Regions from separate parts of the Undibacterium sp. Di27W genome, predicted to be linked through region 1. Evidence: riboswitches for the same ligand, from Rfam matches in the RefSeq annotation. Region 1 holds a riboswitch; the other holds the start of a gene.
The links. Region 1 has a riboswitch for thiamine pyrophosphate ahead of thiC (phosphomethylpyrimidine synthase ThiC). Riboswitches for the same ligand answer to the same signal wherever they lie in the genome.

Region 1 (7,171 bases):
ACCTATACCGGCGCAACAGCTGGAAGATGAAATATTGAGTCAGGTTGGAAGTCTTTTCCTGGATCAGCATGGAAAATGAACAGAAAAAAATAAAAGAAGTAAAAAATAAATAAGCTAAAACCGTTTTAAAAAAAATTATTCGAGACAGGGATGGTGCGATGAGGGCTAGCATGTTGCAGCTACAATTAGCTAAATGGCAGTTCAGCCTGGGGCAGGGTTTGCTGAGCATTTGCTTGCTATGCGCAAGTGCGGCCAGTTGTGCCCAGGCCAGGCCGGATTTTGCCGAGATTGAGACCATCCACACCTTATCTGACCGCGACAATACGACAGCCCTCAAACAACTGCAGGAATACAAGGATAAATTAGGCCCGGATGCAGATTATGTCCTGCGTGCCGAAGTCTTGAAAACTCTGATCGGTATCCTGTATGACGCCGGCAAGATCAAAGAGGCTGATGCTGCCAATGCAGAACTGCTGCAACTGGCAAGGTCACGCAAAGACAATGACATGATCAACATGGCCTTGATAGGTGAGGCCTTTCAAATGATGGACCAGGGCAAGTTTGCCATGGCCCTCATTAAATTGAATGACATACAGCAAAGCCTGCGTGATACAAAAAATGCGGAAGTCCTCATGCGCCTGAATATTGCGTTTGGCATGGTGCAACTGGCAATCGGCAATTTTGACAAGTCCCTGTCGTATTTTTTGGAAGCCCTGAAACTGGCCGATCAGATACCGCGTCGCCGGGTACAAGCCAAGCTGTATCGCATGGAATCCATCGCCAGGCTGTATCTGAATATGCATAATGCAGAAAAAGCGCTGGAAACCACTAACGAAGCCCTGGCCATGTTGCCGGATATGGAATCGCCCAAGATTATTTCATCGCTGCAAATGACGCGCGGCCTGTCCTTGATTGATCTGGGCCGCCATGATGAAGCGCTGGAAGCCTATAAGACGGTCTTGCAGATCGCCAATGAGTCTGGCATGCCAGCACTGGCAGCCACGGCGCTGGCAAATATTTCAGACTATTACCTGCATGTGCACAAGTTCACCGAGGCTGAACGCGCCGCCCGTTTTTCTCTGGAAAAAGCCACGGCAGTCAAAGATCCTTTTGCCATCGCTATTGCCAAGGCCAACATAGGCTTTGCCCTGGCGGGCCAAAAGAAATTTTCCCAGGGCATCACCTATATCAATGAAGCCAAGAAATTTTTCATGGAAACCGGCTCCAAGTCAGATGTAGAAAACCTGCTTAGTGAAATCGGCAATATGTTTGAAGCCGCCGACATGCACAAGGAAGCCCTGGCCACCGTGCGTGAACAGCAAAAACTCAGCGATGAATTATTCCGCTCTGATCGGGCCAGGGCAGTGGCGACTTTGCAAGAGCAATTCAATGCCCAGCAAAGACAAAAGCAAATTGAATTGCTGGCCCGCGAAAATCAATTGAAAGATGCAGAAATAAAAAACCGCCAGTTACAGCAAGTCATACTCATGCTGGCAGGTGTCTTGATGGTAATGATAGGTGCGGTGATTTTCTTCCTCTATCAAAGAGTCAGGAAGACCAATGAAAAACTGCGTGAAGTCAATGAACAACTGGAATTTCATGCTGTGCGCGATCCTCTGACGGGTTTGTATAACCGCCGCTCCTTCGTTGATATGATGAAGGGCAGGGTGATCTTGCCAGAAGGTGAACGCCGCGAAGATGCGCTGGAAAATCCGGATTGCCTGATACTCATGGATATCGATCATTTTAAAAATATTAACGATAACTATGGTCATGCCGCAGGTGATGCCGTACTGGTCGAAGTAGCGCGCCGTCTGCGCAGTACGGTGCGTGATACCGACATGGTCTTGCGCTGGGGTGGTGAAGAATTCCTGATTTATTCACCGCGTACCAACCCAGCCCAATTGAAAAACCTGGTCGATCGTATTCTGCGCAGCATAGGTGAAGACAGCATGGCGGTGGATGGCGCTGAAGTGCCGGTGACGCTGACTGCGGGTTTCATCAGTTTGCCATTCTCAGGGTTACCCGAGGCAGTTTGCAATTGGGAAAAAGCCTTGCAAATTGCTGACATGGCCTTGTACCTGGGCAAGGTCAATGGCCGTAATCGTGCATACGGCGTCAGTAAATTATTGACTGCCTATGAAGAAGCCTTGCCGGTACTTGACCATGATTTGTCTGCTGCCATCAAGGCAGGTATGGTGGAGCTGGCAGAGGTACATGGGCCGGTCCGACATGTGGAAAGCCATCATCCGGCCTCACCAGTCATGCCGCATGCGGAATTGGCCAGTGATATGAAATAAAACACTGAGAAAGCGCCTGAGTTCAAAAAAAGTCGTATAATCTGCCGTCGTCGCGGTCCTGGTTAGTCCAGGGTCCGAAGAAAAATGCTAGGGGTCCTGCCATCAATTTTGTTGGCGGGTGAGAAATACCCTCGAACCTGATCTGGATAATGCCAGCGAAGGGAAGCTGCCGAAGTCTGTGCCGCCTGTAGTATGTCTTGATCTGCGCGCACCTGTTTTGGAAACTCCTTTGCTGGCTCCATGCCAACCAAGCAAAGGAGCCAAAATGAACGCCAACCCGCAATTCTTGTCCGCTACTGCCACAGTAGATGAGGCAGCCATTCAGCCACTGCCGAATTCCCGCAAGACCTATGTACAGGGCAGCCGCCCCGATATCCGCGTTCCCATGCGCGAAATCACGCAGTCCGATACACCTGCCATGTTTGGTTCGGAAAAAAATCCGCCTATCTATGTCTACGATACTTCCGGCCCCTATACTGACCCCGAAGTGAGAATCGATATCCGCTCTGGCCTGGCGTCAGTGCGTGGTGCCTGGATAGCTGAGCGTAATGATACTGAAGAACTGGCTGGCCCGACTTCAGAATACGGCATCGCCCGTCTGCATGACCCCAAACTGGCTGAGCTGCGTTTTAACCTGAAACGCCTGCCACGCCGTGCGCTGGCGGGCAAAAATGTCTCGCAAATGCACTATGCGCGCCAGGGCATCATCACACCGGAAATGGAATTTGTCTCCATACGCGAAAACCTGCGCAGGAAAGAATACCTGGAAAACCTGAAAGCCTCAGGTCCCATGGGTAGCAAGCTGGTAGAAGTCATGGGGCGTCAGCATCCTGGCCAGTCTTTTGGTGCCTCAATTCCAGCAGAAATCACGCCAGAATTCGTGCGTTCAGAAATCGCTCGGGGCCGTGCGATTATCCCTGCGAATATCAATCATCCTGAAATCGAACCGATGATCATAGGCCGCAATTTCATGGTCAAGATCAATGCCAATATCGGTAACTCTGCAGTCACATCTTCCATCGGTGAAGAAGTCGAAAAAATGACCTGGGCAATACGCTGGGGTGGCGATAATGTCATGGATCTTTCCACTGGCAAGCACATCCACGAAACCCGCGAATGGATTATCCGCAATTCCCCCGTGCCTATCGGTACTGTGCCTATCTATCAGGCACTGGAAAAAGTGAATGGCAAGGCAGAAGACCTGACCTGGGAAATTTTCCGCGACACGCTCATCGAGCAAGCCGAGCAAGGCGTCGATTACTTCACCATCCACGCCGGTGTACGCCTGCAGTATGTGCCGATGACAGCCAAACGCCTGACCGGCATTGTTTCACGCGGTGGCTCTATCATGGCGAAATGGTGTTTGGCGCATCATAAGGAAAGCTTCCTGTACGAGCATTTCGAAGACATTTGCGAAATCATGAAAGCCTATGACGTTTCCTTCAGTCTCGGCGATGGTCTGCGCCCTGGTTCCATCTATGACGCCAATGATGAAGCGCAACTGGGTGAGTTGAAAACCCTGGGTGAGTTGACGCAGATCGCCTGGAAACATGATGTACAAGTCATGATAGAAGGCCCAGGCCATGTGCCCATGCACCTCATCAAGGAAAACATGGACCTGCAACTCGAGCAATGCCATGAAGCGCCTTTCTATACCCTGGGCCCTTTGACGACGGACATCGCCCCTGGTTACGACCATATCACTTCCGGCATAGGCGCTGCGCAGATAGGTTGGTATGGCACGGCCATGCTGTGCTATGTGACACCAAAAGAACATCTGGGTTTGCCGAACAAGGTCGACGTCAAGGATGGCATCATCACTTACAAAATCGCTGCTCACGCAGCCGATCTGGCCAAAGGCCACCCCGGTGCGCAGATACGTGATAACGCCCTGTCCAAGGCCCGCTTTGAATTCCGCTGGGAAGACCAGTTCAACATCGGTCTCGACCCCGACAAGGCGCGTGAATTCCATGATGAAACTTTACCCAAGGATTCCGCCAAAGTCGCCCATTTCTGCTCCATGTGCGGCCCGCATTTCTGTTCCATGAAAATCACGCAGGAAGTGCGCGACTATGCCAATGCCCAGGGCATCACCGAGATACAGGCGCTGAAAAAAGGCATGGAAGTGAAAGCCGTTGAATTCATCAAATCCGGTGCGGAAATCTATAAGAAGCAATAGCCATGGTGGAGATACAGCTTAATGGAGAAAAGCGGCAACTGGTGAGTTCGCTGCTGGCTGATCTGATCGCAGATTTGAACCTGTCGCAGCAGACGATTGCGGTGGCGGTGAATCGGCAGATTATTCCGAAATCGCGCTGGACAGAGCATCAGTTGCAAGTGGATGACAAGGTTGATGTGGTAAGGGCGATTGGCGGTGGATGAATGTAGGTTGGGCTACGTTTCATCAGCCCAACGCTGGGCATTCAAATAACGTGCATGTTGATTCAAGGCCCAGTGTTGGGCTGGTAAACCGTAGCCCAACCTACGGCGCTAACAGGGCGGAGTCCAATCTATGACGTATTACTTGGTCTTCACAAATTTGAAAGAATTTTATGAACACAGAAAACAAGCCAGGCCTAACCATAGCCGGCAAAACCTACCGCTCCCGTCTACTGGTCGGCAGCGGTAAATACAAAGACCTCGAACAAACCCGTCTGGCAACAGAAGCCAGCGGGGCCGAGATCATCACAGTAGCAATCCGCCGCGTGAACATAGGGCAAGACCCGAATGCGCCAAGTTTGCTGGATGTAGTCCCACCCAGCAAATACACCATACTGCCCAATTCTGCCGGTTGTTATAACGCCGAAGATGCAGTCTACACTCTGCAACTAGGACGTGAATTATTGGGTGGTCACAAACTGTGCAAGCTGGAAGTATTGGGTGATGAGAAAACCCTGTTCCCTAACATGCCGGAAACATTAAAGGCAGCCAGGACTTTGGTGCAGGATGGTTTCGATGTCATGGTGTATTGCAGTGATGACCCTATACAGGCACGCATGCTGGAAGACATAGGCTGTGTTGCCATCATGCCACTGGCTTCATTGATAGGCTCAGGCATGGGTATTTTAAATCCCTGGAATCTGTCGCTGATTATCGATCAATCAAGGGTGCCGGTACTGGTCGATGCTGGTGTGGGTACGGCGTCCGATGCGGCGATAGCCATGGAACTGGGTTGTGATGGCGTGTTGATGAATACCGCCATCGCTGGCGCCCAAGACCCAGTGCGCATGGCACGTGCCATGGGCCTGGCGGTCGAGGCCGGGCGTGAAGCATTCCTGGCTGGTCGTATGGCGCGCAAGTTTGCGGCATCGCCATCTTCCCCCATGGCTGGCCGTATAGTCTGATACTCGTTTGATACCTGTTAAATGAAAACGATCACGCGTCCCTGTGTGCTGGTGTTTGCCGGGCATGATCCTAGTGGTGGTGCTGGCATACAGGCCGACATAGAAGCCATTGCCGCGCAGGGGGCACATGCCTTGCCGGTGATTACTGCATTGACAGTGCAGGACAATGACCATGCCTATGCGGTGCATGCAGTCGATGTGCAAATCATTTTGCAGCAAGCCATGACTCTGGTGGCGAAAATGCCAGTCAAGGTCGTCAAGCTAGGCATCGTTGCGCATAAAAAAAATGCCACGGCGATAGCCAGTTTTATCCAAAAGATGAAGCTGCAACAGCCTGAGCTGCAAGTCATCGTCGATCCGGTATTGGGCAGCGGCCATGGTGACAGCCTGTCGCTGGATGATGCGGTAGCGGCGCTTGAGCCTATATTGAAAGTGGCGACCCTGATTACACCAAATCTACCTGAATTGAAACGCCTGTCACCGCTGGCTGCTGACCTGCAGGCACAGGTAGAAAACCTGATGCAAAACTACAATGCAGATATCTTGCTCAAAGGCGGCCATGCAACAGAGGCGCAGGTAAAGAACATCTGGTTCCAGCACGGGCAATGGCAAGCGGCTCAGCAATGGTTGTGGCCACGTCTGGCTGGTGAATTCCACGGCAGTGGTTGCACGTTGGCGTCGGCGATAGCCGGGCAACTGGCGATGGGTATCGCCTTGCCTGAAGCATTACAGCAAGCGCAAAGTTATACTCAGCAAAGCCTGACACATGCGTATGCGATCGCCGCCGGACAGCTTATCCCGGCACGCCAGCCAGTTTCAAATACAAGGAAGAAATCATGAATACATTGAGCAAGCATCAACTCAGCGGCCTGTATATAGTTACCCCTGACTGGGATGATACTGACCGGCTCGTCACGCTTACTGAGCAGGCTTTGCTGGGCGGTGCCAATATCGTGCAATACCGCCACAAGACGGCAAGCCCGGAATTGCGCAAGACCCAGGCCACGGCCTTGCTGGACCTCTGCCGTCGCTTTGACAAGCCTTTCATCATCAATGATCACCTGGAGCTTTGCCTGGAAATTGATGCTGACGGCCTGCACGTAGGTGGCACCGACATCTCGGTGGCGGATGCCAGGTCTAAGCTGGGTGCAAACAAGATACTCGGTGCATCCTGCTATGGCGATATGGAACTGGCCCGTGCTGCCGTCCAGGGCGGGGCCAGCTATATTGCCTTTGGTGGTTTCTACCCTTCCCGCATCAAGAAATATGCAGTGACCACACCAGCCAGCATAGTTGCTGATGCGGTAAAGGAGTTTGATTTACCCAATGTCGTCATCGGTGGCATGACACTGGAGAATTGCCAGCCTTTGATTGCGCAAGGGGCTGATATGGTGGCCGTGATCAGCAGTGTCTACATGGCTGAGCAAGCGCAAGAGGCTGCGCAGGCGTTTACTGCGCTTTTCACTGCAGACAATGTTTGAAAGACCGGCGGAGGCTTATCTCGTTTCGCCTTCACTTTCTTTGTCG
Region 2 (7,171 bases), on a different contig from region 1:
TGAGTACGGGTGATCTGGATCGCACGACGGCCGCATTGAAATTCTTCGTCAGGCTGTTAAGTCAAGGCAATGAAAAATTCAAAGCATAAGGATCACGCATCCCGTGTTTTGTGGAAGTAAAAACCTGAAGATAGAGACGAGGCGAAATGACAGGAGCACATTGCCTTTCTTCATCCGGTTTGCATCACATCGATAAAATTTTCTGATGTTTTATCACACTTGATATTCAACAAATATAAGGATATGCCTAGCATGAACCAGCTCTATAACAACTCAGCAAGTGCGACCGGAACGATAGAAAATCCAAAGAAATTATTGGCCTCACCAAGGCATACCTTGACTTTGTTTGGCATCGTCATGATTTTGCTGGTGGCTGGAGTGTTGAATGTTTCAAGCAAGCCTGCTGTTAGCCAGACACCTGATCCATCTCAAATGCTCAAGACGAATTTGATCATGATCGCGATACTTTGGTACTGGGCATTTTTCATTTATAAAGGCATGCAGGGCTATGGCCGTTCAGTGCTGGAATTTTTTGAATTCAAGTCCTTCACGCCGAATAAATTGATTAGTGATTGTGCCTATGCCGTACTGGCACTTGTGCTGATTTATGCATGCTCATCTGGTGTACATTATCTCTTGCCAGATCAGGTTTCGCCATCCAGTAATCCTATACTCTCTTCCAGGCCGACTGGTTTTTTTGGAATCACTGCCTGGATATGTTTATCCATCAGTGCCGGCATATGTGAAGAGATCGTGTTTCGGGGTTATCTCCAGCGTCAGCTTGCTTTAATGACGGGAAATGTTGGCGTCGCCATTTTGCTCCAGGCTATCCTGTTCGGTATTGGGCATGCCTATGAGGGGCTCAGCTCAGTAATAGCTATTGTGTTGCATGGTCTGTTTCTGGGTATACTCGCCCATTGGCGTGGCAATATCCGCGCAGGTATTATTGAGCACGCAGGCTGGGATATCCTCGCCGGATTCGGACTCTTAAGTGCAAACTGGTAAAAACGCTGTATTGCTGCACCTATAAGTCATGCAGCAATCAGGATGTGCAGGTAGCAAAAAAAGACAGGTTTGAACCTGTCTTTTTTATGAAGTGAAGCTATCTGGCAGCTATCAGAAATCAAATTGTGCCGACACTTTATAAGTGCGCGGTGCGCCCGGGAATAAATAACCACCCAGGGATTGCGTCACGTCACGCCAGTAAAACTTGTCCAGCGCATTGTCGATATTAAAGCGCAGGGTAGTGGCTGTTGTACCGATCTGCGTCGCATAACGCGCACCCAGATTGACGACATGGTAGCCAGGCACAGTCACACTATTATCCGGGCTGAATGCCTTGCTGCTGGCATATTGCCAGCTTGCGTTGACATTCAAGCCTTTGACTTCCGCTACGGCATAATCGGTATAGACAGTAGATTTGAAGCGCGGCACGTTCATGACGCGCTTGTCGTCCAGGCTGCTGATCCCCGTGTTTTGTTGTTTGGCATCAAGGGCTGTCAGGCTGGCACCGAGGTTCAACTGTGGCGTGAGTTTGCCTTGAGCAGACAGTTCCAGTCCTGTGTGCAGTGCTTCACCATTGCTGACATAGGTATTGCTGCTATTGGTATATTCCAGCGGTTTTTTGATGCGGAAGATGGCGGCAGACAGGCTCAGGTCACGCTGCACATCTGCTTTCACACCAAATTCAATTTGCGTGGATTTACCAGGGTTTAGCATCTGGCTGGCGTTGCTGGTGCCGAAAGGGGCGATGCCGCCATGCTCCAGCCCCTGGGCAAAACTGCCATAGACAGAAACTTGCTGAGTCGGTTTAAATACCAGGGCTGCGGTGGACAGGAATTTGCTTTGGTCATAGCCAGGATTATCAAACTGAGTACGTGAGATATTCAAACGACGCAGGCCCAGATGCAGTTTCAGATTGTCTTGCAGGCTGATAATGTCTTGCACAAAGGCTGACCATTCCTTATCAGTGCGACGCAGAAAGACGGGGCCGGTTTTATTTGCTGATGGCATCACGCTGACAGGGCGGAACAAATTGCTGCTGCCTGCATAGTCATAGACATAGTCACCAAAATAATCCTTGCGTTGCGAATTGCTGATGCCAACAGCCAGTTCATGCTGCATGCCACCAGCGTTGAATTTGCCATTCAGCAGGGCTTGTGTGCCCCACAGTGATTTGGATTCATTGACGCTTTGGTAGTCATACACATCATAGTCACCATTCGCGCAATAACCAGGATACAGATTGGCCGCACCACAACCATAAGGGAAGGCAGTGTAGTCATCGCGCTTGAACTCATGTTTATTAGCGGCGACACTGGCGCGCCAGTCTGCGTTGATCTGGTATTCAAAACGCAGGCCCAGGTTGCTGTTGCGGGTATCGACAGGTTTGGCCCAGGGCTGGGCATTGAGCATCAGGTCAGCAGGGACGCCGCGTGGCAAATCAGTGCCATTGAATAATTGAAAACCGGGTACTGATAATTGTGATTTGTGCTGGTAGTCCGCATCGATTTGCAGCAGGGCTTGCGGTGTGATGTGCCAGTCAAATGCAGCAGAAACGAACTGGCGGTTACCGTCAGCGCCTTTGACATAAGAACGCAGGCGTTCACCTGCTGCATTGATGCGAAAGCCAAATTGCTTGTCGCTGGAATTGTCACTGATATCCGCCGCGCCATACACTGTGCCACGCTCGCTGATTTCAAATGTGGCAGAGCGAACGGCGTAGCTGGTGGGGCGTTTGGTCACATAATTGATGATGCCGCCTGGCGTAGCAAAGCCAGCCTGGAAGCCTGCGATACCCTTGAGGATTTCTATGCGTTCCTTGTTCTCCAGGGGGATGGCGGCATCCCCTGGTATGGCAAAGCCATCTTTGCGGTAGCTGCTGGCATTGTCGAGTGCAAAGCCGCGTATGGAGAATTGCTCGGCATAACCAATGGCGTTATAGGCATCATTGACACTGGCATCAAACTTCATGGCATCTGTGGTCTGACGTATGCGCAAATCCTGCATCTGCGCCGCACTGAAAGCATTCACCGAGTAAGGCGTATCTACCAGCGCGGTGTCAATAAAGCCAGTGACCTTGCTGCGCTCCACCTTGGGTTCAGTCACTTTGCTACCGGTAATGGTGACTTCTGGCAGCGCCTTGTCATTGCCAGTGTTGCTTTGCGCATTGGCAGATGACAGCAAGAGATAAGCTTGGGCGATGGAAAAGGCGATGATGCTGGGACGTATGGTGATGTTAGACATGGTGTGCTCTTATTGCGTTGTGGATGACAGCGCGGGAGCAAACAAAGAAGCAAGAACGACCGGGACTTTGCGCTTCCCTTCGCTGGCATTATCCAGATCAGGTAGAAGGGACTCTCTCACCCGGAAATTATTATTTCCAGGACCCCTAGCGTAGGCCACACTTTACCATGAAACGGCATGTCAAGGCTGACGTTGCATATAGGCCCGCAGTGAGGGCCGCTATTTCATTGAAGAAAAAACCAGTTTTTGTCATGGTTTTTATGAGTAGGGCTTGTATAATTAATAAATTGTACACTTGTCTGCCTGATCATTTTCTGCATTAACTGTCAATTCACTGATTGGACTTCTATGCTTATGTCTAAATTTCACTCCTGGGTTGTAATTTTTTGCCTGTTCCATGGCGCATCTGCATATGCGCAACAAGCTGCACCGGCAGCAGAATATTCCCTCAAACATGAGAGCTTGGAAACTGGCTCTCATATCCCGCGAAATGCAGTGACGAATGTCAGCGTACCGATCAATAAGCCTTATGCCGAGTTGAGCAACAAGGAGAAGGCCATCGTCCGCTCCATGTATGAGCACCTGGATGCAACTGATGAGCCGCCTTATCCATTGAAGGGTACAAAAGACATACTGAGGGTGATCATGAAAGCTCAGGACGTACTTCACCTGAAGGGGGATTTATCGGTCGTCGTTGAGGTCAATGCAGATGGGACGCCGAATGCTGTAGGCGTGTTGACATCCCCGGATGAACGCATGACAAAGATAGCGGCGATGGCTTTGATGGAAGAGCACTATAAACCAGCTCTGTGCAAAGGGGTTGCGTGCAAAATGCAATTTCCCGTGCGAGTCACATTAAGCACCAGTCATTAAATGACGGCTTTGCTATACCTGAAGGGTAGCTCGATTTTAGTCCTGCCCTTCAAATCAGGCAGATGGGTTGGCCTTGCTTTGAGATGACCTGAAGTTATTCCAAAGCCCTTCGCAAGAATAGACAATGAGTGCGGTCCATATAGCGATAAAGCCTGTCAATTTGTTGGAGTCGAAAGGCTCATGATAAAGCCAGACGCCTAACAGCAATTGCACCAGGGGCGAGATGTATTGCAGCAGTCCCAGTGTGGTCATGGGAATGCGTCTGGCGCCAGCGGCAAATAGCAACAAGGGGATGGCGGTAATGGGGCCGCTGATGAGTAGCAGCATCTTGATATCCACGCTGCTGGCGATGAAGCTGTTTTGCCCTTGCAAAGTCATCCAGCATAGCCAGCCACAGGCAAACGGAAAGAGCAGGGCGGTTTCCAGTGACAAGCCTTCCAGCGCACCTAATGCCGAGGTCTTGCGCAGCAAGCCGTAGGTGCCGAATGTCGTTGCCAGTATCAGGCCTATCCAGGGTAAGTGGCCGGTTTGTATGGTCAACCAGGCGACACCCGTTGCCGCCAGTGCCACCGACAACCATTGACCCGGCCGCAGCTTTTCGCGCAGCCAGACTGAACCTATAAGAATATTGACCAGAGGTGTGATGAAATAACCCAGGCTGGCATCAACGATGTGACCATGATTGACTGCCCAGATATACACAAACCAGTTGGCTGACAAAAGCAGGGCGCTAAGGGCAAAACCGGCAATCAATTTCGGTTGTTGTGCTGCATCCTTTACCCATGCCCATTGCTTGCGCCAGGCCAAAACACCTAGCAGAAATAACAGCGACCACAGCATGCGGTTCAGTAAAATTTCCAGTGCCGGGACGTCGTGCAGGGTTTTGAAATAGATAGGAAACAGGCCCCAGAGAAAATAAGCGGAGCCTGCAAACAAGATACCTTGGCGCATGAGTAGCAATCAACAATAAAGCTTGCAGCAGCAAGCAAGGCTATCATTATCGCTTGAAAAGAAATTGTTTGCTGCTTGGGTCTATTTGCTTCTTGCTGCGGCCAGATGCTTGCAAAGCGCCTCGGTGCCATCGAGTATGCGCGGTCCTGCGCGATTCAGCCAGTCGCCTTTGACTGCATAGAAATTATTTTTCTTCACAGCTGTCAGGGTGGGGAATTGCTTCCAGTCCGCCATATTGTCGATATTTTCGCCACTGCTGAGTATGACATCGGGGTTGACCGCCAGCACGGCTTCTGTGGTGATGGTAGAGCTCAGGTCTTTGAGTTGACCAAATACATTCCTGCCACCACAAAGACGTATGGAATCAGACACCATATGGGTATCATTGATGGTCATCAATGGTCTGCGTATCATTTGATAAAACACACTGACCGGTGTCACAGAAGCGGGCAATTGATAAGTCTTGCGCAGATTGTCGAGACGCTGCCTGAACTTTTGTGCATTGGCTTTGCCTGTATTGTCAGTGCCAGCCAGTGTCGCCAGCCTCTCTATCGAGGTCGCCACCATTTCAAAATTATGGGGCTCGCTTTCAAAGACGGTGATGTGATTGCTGCGTAATTTATTGGCCAAGATTTTTGCATTGCCAGTGCCCCATACGATGACCAGGTCAGGTTTGAGGGCAAGCAGGCGTTCCAGGTCCAGAGCGAAAATATTCCCTATGGATGGCAGTTTTTTTGCTGCTTCCGGGTAGTCGCTATAATCAGTAACGGCAATGATATTGTTGGCGGCACCGGCCTCAAACAGCATCTCCGTAATATGTGGCGCCAGGCTGACGATGCGTTGCGCAGGTTTATCTACGGTGACCTGGCGTTGCGCATCATCCAGCACGGTGATGGATGCAAACGCAGTGGTGGATGCAAGGCAGGTCGCCAACACAGTGCTGCCTGCTACCAATTTGACTGTGGATTGCAGTGCTTGTAACAAGCGCATCAGATTTCCAGATTGTCGATCAGGCGTGTGCCGCCCAGTTTGGCAGCGGCGACTACAACCAGTGGAGATTGCTGGGCAATATCCCCGGCAGATGGTGGCTGCAGGTCGCAGCGTTTGCGTATCGAGATGTAATCTGGTTTCCAGTTGCGTGTAGCCAGTTTTGCCATGGCTTGACGTTCAAGTTCAAACATATCCAGATGACCACCGCGCACTTCTGCCGCGACTTCATTCAATACTTTGTACAGGGCAGGTGCTTCGGCACGCTCTTCTGGCGACAGATACATATTACGAGAAGACAGGGCAAGGCCATCTTCTGCGCGGAAAGTTTCTGCGGCGATGATTTCAGTTGGCAAGGCAAATTGTTTGCTCATATTGCGTACTATCATGAGCTGCTGATAATCTTTTTTGCCGAACACGGCGACGCGTGGCTGCACGCAAGAGAACAGCTTCAGAACAACGGTAGTGACGCCGGTGAAAAAACCAGGGCGGAATTCACCCTCAAGTATATTGCCCAGGTCATCTGGTGGGCGCACGCGGTATTCTTGCGGTTCTGGATACAAGTCTTTTTCAGTGGGGGCAAACAAGACATATACACCTTCTTTTTCCAGCTTCTCTACGTCAGCCTGGAAAGTGCGTGGATATTTATCGAAATCTTCATTCGGGCCAAACTGCAGGCGATTCACGAAAATTGAGGCGACCACCGGGTCACCATGTTTTTTTGCCAGCCGCATCAGGGATAAATGCCCTTCATGCAAATTGCCCATGGTAGGTACAAATGCAGTACGCAATTGTCCACTCAGTTGGTCGCGCAATTCTTCAATGGAGGAAATGATTTTCATGTTACGGCTCTATAGTGAGGAGTAGTTTTATTCAATGCGATCAGGCAGCTGAATAGGCCAGGCGCACATAGATAGGTGCGAAGGCTTCAGCCTGGGTGATTTCTATCAGGGTTTCTTTGGCCAGCTCAAGCAGGGCAACAAAATTCACTACCAGTACCGGCGCCCCGCGGCTGATATCAAACAGGTCGGAAAATTCTACAAATTTGGAAGATTGCAGCTTGCGCAAAATACCAGTCATATGTGCACGCACCGAGAGTTCTTCGCGGCTGATT

Region 2: another riboswitch for thiamine pyrophosphate. It lies ahead of ACO0LF_RS01830 (TonB-dependent siderophore receptor); the one in region 1 lies ahead of thiC (phosphomethylpyrimidine synthase ThiC).

The regions. Positions count from the first base shown of each region.
Region 1 is NZ_JBMPOS010000023.1:31,089-38,259, reverse strand. Features, by position in the region: gene ACO0LF_RS29095 (EAL domain-containing protein) at 1-79, shown strand, start outside; gene ACO0LF_RS29090 (tetratricopeptide repeat-containing diguanylate cyclase) at 171-2,300, shown strand; TPP riboswitch at 2,380-2,481, shown strand; gene thiC (phosphomethylpyrimidine synthase ThiC) at 2,566-4,479, shown strand; gene thiS (sulfur carrier protein ThiS) at 4,482-4,682, shown strand; gene ACO0LF_RS29075 (thiazole synthase) at 4,853-5,644, shown strand; gene thiD (bifunctional hydroxymethylpyrimidine kinase/phosphomethylpyrimidine kinase) at 5,666-6,484, shown strand; gene thiE (thiamine phosphate synthase) at 6,481-7,125, shown strand; gene ACO0LF_RS29060 (hypothetical protein) at 7,141-7,171, opposite strand, start outside.
Region 2 is NZ_JBMPOS010000001.1:417,584-424,754, forward strand. Features, by position in the region: gene ACO0LF_RS01820 (TetR/AcrR family transcriptional regulator) at 1-89, shown strand, start outside; gene ACO0LF_RS01825 (CPBP family intramembrane glutamic endopeptidase) at 253-1,005, shown strand; gene ACO0LF_RS01830 (TonB-dependent siderophore receptor) at 1,117-3,246, opposite strand; TPP riboswitch at 3,304-3,403, opposite strand; gene ACO0LF_RS01835 (hypothetical protein) at 3,601-4,119, shown strand; gene rarD (EamA family transporter RarD) at 4,174-5,070, opposite strand; gene ACO0LF_RS01845 (cobalamin-binding protein) at 5,152-6,060, opposite strand; gene panC (pantoate--beta-alanine ligase) at 6,060-6,899, opposite strand; gene ACO0LF_RS01855 (segregation and condensation protein A) at 6,940-7,171, opposite strand, start outside.